2 linked regions of the Phreatobacter stygius genome follow. The protein of the gene in region 1 interacts with the protein of each later gene in a pairwise test. Links are inferred from orthologs where the notes say so. Each region holds a gene or a part of one and is shown on either strand. Other genes may lie near its edges.

Region 1 (3,744 bases):
TCGCCGACCTGCTGCCGGGCCTGGTGGACGGACGCTGGACCATGACGACAGGGCTGTTCATCACCGCCGAACGGGCAAGGCAGGTCGCCTTCAGCCGGCCGGTCTGGGCGCTGCCCGACGGCCTGCTGGTGGCCGCGGGCAATCCGAAGCGGCTGACCGGCTACGGTTCGATCGCGCGCGACGCCAAGGCGCGCCTCGGCGTGATCGAGGGCCAGATCCAGCATGACGCGGCGCGTGCCGGCGGCATCCCGCCGGAGCGAATCGTTGTCTATGCGACCCAAGGCGAGGCGGCCGAGGGCGTCGGCCAGGGCGAGGTCGAGGCCTATGCCAGCGTCGCCATGGCGCACCGGGGTTATCTGGCGAAGACCGGGGCCTCGGCTTTCGCGGTCGTCGATGTCGCGGGGCCGGCCCGGGCCGGCGGTTTTGCCTTCAGCCGGGCCAATGACGGCCTGGCGCAGGCGGTCGACGCGGCGCTGGCCGGATTTCTCGGCACGCCCGCTCATCGGGCGCTGATGGCGCGCCATGGCTTCGGTGCGGCCGAGGTCGATCGTATCGCGACAGCGTCCTGATCTGCTGCGCCGGGACGCCGCACCGGCGGCGTTTTCCTTGACGCCTCGCCCGGTTTCGGTTAGCAGACCCTCTCCCTGCCGGCCCGGTGACGGACATCCGGCGGGACGCGCTTCCTTCTTGAGAGGCCGATGCGCCGGCTCTGGTCCGAAACGGGCCGGGGCGGTGATCGGCCTTGTTCGGATTCAGTTCATGGCCAAGACCAACCCGTTCGAGTTCATGCAGCAGGTGCGCCAGGAGGCCAACAAGGTCACCTGGCCGTCCCGCAAGGAAGTCGGGATCACCACGTTGATGGTCTTCATCTTCATGGTCGTGTCGGCGATCTTCTTCTTTGCCGCTGATTCGGTCATTCGCTGGGGCGTCCAGGCGCTCCTTTCGGTCGGCAGCTGATCGGGAGGACGTCATGGCCAAGCAGTGGTACGTCGTTCACGCCTATTCGAACTTCGAGAACAAGGTCGCCGAGGCGATCCGCGAGGGTGCGGCCCAGCGCGGCCTGTCCGAACTGTTCGAGGACATCCTGGTGCCCAAGGAGCGGGTGGTTGAGGTGCGCCGCGGCCGCAAGGTCGACACCGAGCGCAAGTTCTTCCCCGGCTATGTCCTGGTGAAGATGGACATGACCGATCAGGCCTATCACCTGATCAAGAACACCCCGAAGGTGACCGGCTTCCTCGGCGCCGACAAGAAGCCCATGCCGATCCCGGAAGCCGAGGCGATGCGCATCGCCCAGCAGGTCCAGGAAGGCGTCGACCGTCCGAAGGCCACCGTGTCCTTCGAGGTCGGCGAGAAGGTCAAGGTCAATGACGGTCCCTTCGCTTCGTTCGAAGGCTTCGTCGAAGAGGTCGACGACGCCCGCGCCCGGGTCAAGGTCGCGGTCTCGATCTTCGGCCGGCCGACGCCGGTCGAACTGGAATTCGGTCAGGTCGACAAGCTCTGACCAATCGGCCGGCCGGGCTTTTCGCCCGGGCGGCCGGCATGCCGGAGCGGTCAAGCCGTTCCGTTCACCCGTGGGAGGCGAGGAGCGGCGGTCCGCCAGCGCTCCGAACCCGACCACGAAACCCAACCCGACGACCCCTCGAGGGGTCTGTTAGGAGGTCATCATGGCGAAGAAAATCGTCGGCTTTATCAAGCTGCAGGTGCCGGCGGGTGCCGCTAACCCGTCGCCGCCGATCGGTCCCGCGCTCGGCCAGCGCGGTCTGAACATCATGGAATTCTGCAAGGCCTTCAATGCGAAGACCCAGCAGATGGAAAAGGGCGTGCCGATCCCGGTGATCATCACCGCGTATCAGGACCGTTCCTTCACCTTCGAAATGAAGCAGCCCCCGGTGAGCTACTTCATCAAGAAGGCGGCCAAGATCGACAAGGGCCATCCGACCACCGGCAAGGGTTTCGCCGGCAAGATCACGCGCGCCCAGATCGCCGAGATCGCCAAGGCGAAGATGGTCGACATGAACTGCGACACGGTCGACTCGGCCTCGTCGATGATCGAAGGCTCGGCCCGTTCCATGGGCCTCGAGGTCGTGGGGTAAGATCATGAGCGGCAAGCGTTTTCGTAAAGCTGTCGAAGGTATCGACGCCAGCAAGACCTACGCCATCGACGAAGCGGTGAAGCTCATCAAGGAGCGCGCCACCGCCAAGTTCGACGAGACTGTCGAGATCGCGATGAATCTCGGCGTCGATCCCCGCCATGCCGACCAGATGGTTCGCGGCGTGTGCAACCTGCCGAACGGCTCCGGCCGGACGCTGCGGGTTGCCGTGTTCGCGCGCGGTCCGAAGGCCGAAGAGGCCCTCAAGGCCGGTGCCGATATCGTCGGTGCCGAGGATCTGGTCGAGATCGTCCAGAGCGGCAAGATCGAGTTCGATCGCTGCATCGCGACGCCCGACATGATGGGTCTGGTCGGTCGCCTCGGCAAGGTGCTCGGCCCGCGCGGCATGATGCCGAATCCGAAGGTCGGAACCGTCACCATGGACGTGACCAGCGCGGTGAAGGCCTCCAAGGGCGGCGCCGTCGAGTTCCGCGTCGAGAAGGCCGGCATCATCCACTCGGCGGTCGGCAAGGCCTCGTTCGATCAGTCGAAGCTGATCGAGAACATCAAGGCCTTCGCTGACGCAGTTGTGAAGGCCAAGCCGACCGGCGCGAAAGGCACCTATGTTCAGAGGATCGCGATTTCCTCGACCATGGGTCCGGGCGTGAAAGTCGATGCGGCTAGCGTTCTGAACGGCTGATTTCAGCCCTGAGGCGTTGAAAACGGACGGCGCACCACTTATCTGCCGTGGTGCGCCCTCCGGGTCTTCCGGGAGCTGTCGCGCGATTGTCAATGAAAAAATTGTATTCGCCACTTGGCAAGTGGAACAGCCTTTGCTAGATGAGCCGACCTGGGGTGTGGGTGACCGCGCCCCGATTCCGTTTGGGCCATGGATCGCTGTGGAGTTTTGCGGCGGTCATCAGCGAGGATCTGACGGCGGAGTGATCCGGGACCTCGATCAGAGTCCGATACGAATTTAACAAGCTTCCGTTCGGGGCAACCCGGGCGGCAAGGCCAGCCGAATTTGTCTCCGCGCCGAAGGGTCAGGAGAAGAGGCGGCTGGAATGTCCTGTCCGAGACTGCAGGCGAGGGGGGGCTTCCCCTTCTTAATCGCCAAGCCTGCACAGACGGGTGAAGACCGTTTCACCGGCGGCAACGCCGAAGGACCGGTTCGAACTCAATGCACCTCGGCCGACGGATGGCGACATCCGGCGGTGTCCTGAGGGGACAGGGCCGAACGTCGATCGTTCGGTGTCCGGCTCGAAACCGGAAGCCGATCATCGGCAGGTGCAACCCGAGGGGCCCGCGAGGGCACCTCGACCCAGAGAGAGCACAAAGTGGATCGCGCGGAAAAGAAAGAGCTCGTCGGCTCGCTCAAGGAGGTCTTCCAGACCTCGAGCGTTGTCGTCGTCGCTCACTATTCCGGCCTCACAGTCGCGCAGATGCAGGACCTCCGTCGCAAGATGAAGGCCCAGGGCGCGTCGGTGAAGGTCGCAAAAAACCGCCTCGCGAAGATCGCTCTCGAAGGCACGGACGTCGCGTCCATTGGAGCCCTGTTGACGGGCCCCACGATCCTGGCGGTCAGCCATGATCCGGTCGCGGCACCGAAGGTCGCCGTCGAATTCGCCAAGGCTCACGACAAGTTCGTGGTCCT
Region 2 (2,844 bases), 4.4 Mb from region 1 along the record:
GGCGATCGGAGAGACGATGGCGACGTCGCGCCCAGCCAATGTGTTCAGCAAGGTCGACTTTCCGGCATTGGGCGGGCCGGCAATGGCAACCCGCAAGCCATCCCGGATGCGCTCGCCGCGGTCACTGTCCGCCAGCAGCGCCAGCACCTGCCGGTCGAGTTCCTCGATCCGCCGGCGCGCATCGCCAAGTGCCGACGTCCCGACATCGTCCTCATCGGGAAAGTCTATCGTCGCCTCGACCAGCGCCAGGGCGTTGACCAGATTGACCCGCAAGGCCTCGCCGACATTGGCAATCCGGCCGCCATATTGCGCATAGGCTTGTCGGCGCTGGGCCTCGGTCTCCGCCGCGAGCAGATCGGCCAGGCCCTCGACCGCTGCAAGGTCGAGCTTGCCGTTCTCAAAGGCGCGACGGGTGAATTCGCCCGGCTCGGCCGGCCGGACGCCGTCGACCGTCAGCACGGCACGGAGCGTTGCCGCCGTAACGGCGCGTCCGCCATGGACCTGCAGTTCGGCGACGTCTTCGCCGGTAAAGCTGCGAGGTGCTGGAAACCACAGCACCAGAGCCGAATCGATCGGTGTACCGCCAACTGGATCGTAGAGAGTTGAATAGGTCGCGACACGAGGTCGAGGCAGGCGCCGGGTGAGCGCGCGCAGGACATGGCCTGCGGCCGGCCCGGAAATCCGCAGAATGGCCACCCCGGCCATACCGGGCGCGGTGGAAATAGCCGCGATTGTCTTCACCGGCGCCATCTCTCGTGGCATTCACCCACGGCGTTGTCGCCGTGAGCATCGTTCCGCATACGAATCGGTGGTCATATGGGCCGCCAGGACTCGCACAGGTTGTTTCGCCTGCGAATCGGTAAGGCCCTACGTGTTCATCGAATCGAAGAAATCGCCATTGGTCTTGGTCTGGCGCAACTTGTCGAGCAGGAACTCGATCGCGTCGACCGTGCCCATCGGATTGAGGATGCGGCGCAGCACATACATCTTCTTCAGAATGTCGGGCGCGACCAGCAGCTCTTCCTTGCGGGTGCCGGATCGGGTGATGTCGATCGACGGGAAAGTGCGCTTGTCGGCAACCTTGCGGTCCAGGATGATTTCCGAGTTACCGGTGCCCTTGAACTCTTCGAAGATCACTTCGTCCATGCGGCTGCCGGTATCGATCAGGGCGGTCGCAATGATCGTCAGCGAGCCACCTTCCTCGATATTGCGGGCGGCGCCAAAGAAGCGCTTCGGGCGCTGCAGGGCGTTGGCGTCGACACCACCGGTCAGCACCTTGCCGGAGGACGGCACGACGGTGTTGTAGGCGCGGCCGAGCCGGGTGATCGAATCAAGCAAGATGACGACGTCCCGTCCATGCTCGACCAGGCGCTTCGCCTTCTCGATCACCATTTCGGCGACCTGAACGTGACGTGTCGCAGGCTCGTCGAAGGTCGAGGAAATCACCTCGCCATTCACCGAGCGCTGCATGTCGGTGACTTCTTCGGGCCGCTCGTCGATCAGCAGCACGATCAGATAACATTCCGGATGATTGCGGGTGATCGACTGCGCGATGTTCTGCAGCAGCACGGTCTTGCCGGTCCGCGGCGGCGCGACGATCAGCGCGCGCTGGCCTTTGCCGATCGGCACGACCACATCCATCACGCGCGCCGAGAAATCCTTCTTGGTCAGATCCTCGTTTTCGAGCTTGATCCGCTGGTTCGGGTAAAGCGGCGTCAGATTGTCGAAATTGACCTTGTGACGGGCCTTTTCCGGCTCCTCGAAATTGATCAGATTGACCTTCAGCAGCGCGAAATAGCGCTCGCCTTCTTTCGGCGAACGGATCTGGCCCTCGATCGTATCGCCGGTGCGAAGACCAAACCGGCGGATTTGAGAGGGCGAGACGTAGATATCGTCCGGGCCGGCGAGATAATTGGCGTCCGGCGAGCGCAGGAAGCCGAAACCGTCCTGCAGCACCTCGACGACACCTTCGCCGATGATTTCAATGTCTTGTGCCGCCAGCTGTTTCAGGCAGGCGAACATCATCTCCTGCTTGCGCAGCGTCGAGGCATTCTCAACCTGCAGCTCTTCGGCGAAAGCCAGGAGCTCGGTGGGCGATTTGGTCTTGATGTCTTGGAGTTTGATCTGCTGCATCGGAACCGCAAAGGGGTGGGACGGCCGAGGGCGCGGAACAAAAATGAACCGGAACCGCACCGTAAGGAGGAGGGAATGAAAGTCGCAGATCGCGAGGGAATGCGGGGCCGGGGAGGCCTCTATCCGGATCAAGGAGCGGCACGCAACGGTGCTACTGCAGATGACCCTGTCTGCGTTTGGGAGGCGCCCATGGAATAAGCGTTGCGCTTGGCAATTGCAAGCCCTGCCGGCGCCGAGTTTGCCGGCGCCCCGGACCGGCCGGTGGCCGGCTCAAAACGGCTTGACGACCACCAGAATCACCACCGCGATCATGATCATCGTCGGCACCTCGTTCATGACACGCCAGTGCCTGGCGCTTCTCCTATTGCGATCCTCGGCAAAAGCCCGCACAGCGCCGGCGAAATAGCCGTGAACCCCGGACAGGGCGAAGACCAGCGCCAGCTTGGCATGCAGCCATCCGCCCCGGAAGCCGAAGCTCGACCAGGCGAGCCAGAGCCCCAGGACCCAGGTCATGATCATCGCCGGGTTGATGATATATTCGAGCAACCTGGCTTCCATCGTCTTGAACGTCTCGGAAGCCTCCGAGCCAGGCGCGGCAGCGCAGTGATAAACAAAAAGCCGTGGCAGATAGAGCATGCCGGCCATCCACGAGATCACCGCGATCACATGGAAGGCCTTGATCCAGAGCACTGCGCTTGCCGGCGCGAGCCA

Evidence for each region. Proteins that work in one complex are often made in the same cells at the same time.
Region 2: the proteins of nusG (region 1) and rho interact in binary tests that used the Escherichia coli proteins (3 or more experiments, as listed by UniProt). The link is inferred for Phreatobacter stygius from one-to-one orthologs.

Annotation. Positions count from the first base shown.
Region 1 is NZ_CP039690.1:7,055,895-7,059,638, reverse strand. What follows is about bases 1-2,735. They hold nusG (transcription termination/antitermination protein NusG), read left to right. Parts: upstream 1-970; coding sequence 971-1,501; downstream 1,502-2,735. Other genes in these bases: rplA (50S ribosomal protein L1), read left to right, coding at 2,098-2,735; rplK (50S ribosomal protein L11), read left to right, coding at 1,665-2,093; secE (preprotein translocase subunit SecE), read left to right, coding at 760-957; E8M01_RS33395 (transporter substrate-binding domain-containing protein), read left to right, coding at 1-569. Outside these bases: more of rplA, read left to right, coding at 2,736-2,790; rplJ (50S ribosomal protein L10), read left to right, coding at 3,428-3,744. UniProt on the Escherichia coli protein: Part of the processive rRNA transcription and antitermination complex (rrnTAC). The complex forms an RNA-chaperone ring around the RNA exit tunnel of RNA polymerase (RNAP).
Region 2 is NZ_CP039690.1:2,670,166-2,673,009, forward strand. It holds rho (transcription termination factor Rho), read right to left. Parts: upstream 2,134-2,844; coding sequence 868-2,133; downstream 1-867. Other genes in the region: mnmE (tRNA uridine-5-carboxymethylaminomethyl(34) synthesis GTPase MnmE), read right to left, coding at 1-750; hemJ (protoporphyrinogen oxidase HemJ), read right to left, coding at 2,404-2,844. UniProt on the Escherichia coli protein: Facilitates transcription termination by a mechanism that involves Rho binding to the nascent RNA, activation of Rho's RNA-dependent ATPase activity, and release of the mRNA from the DNA template.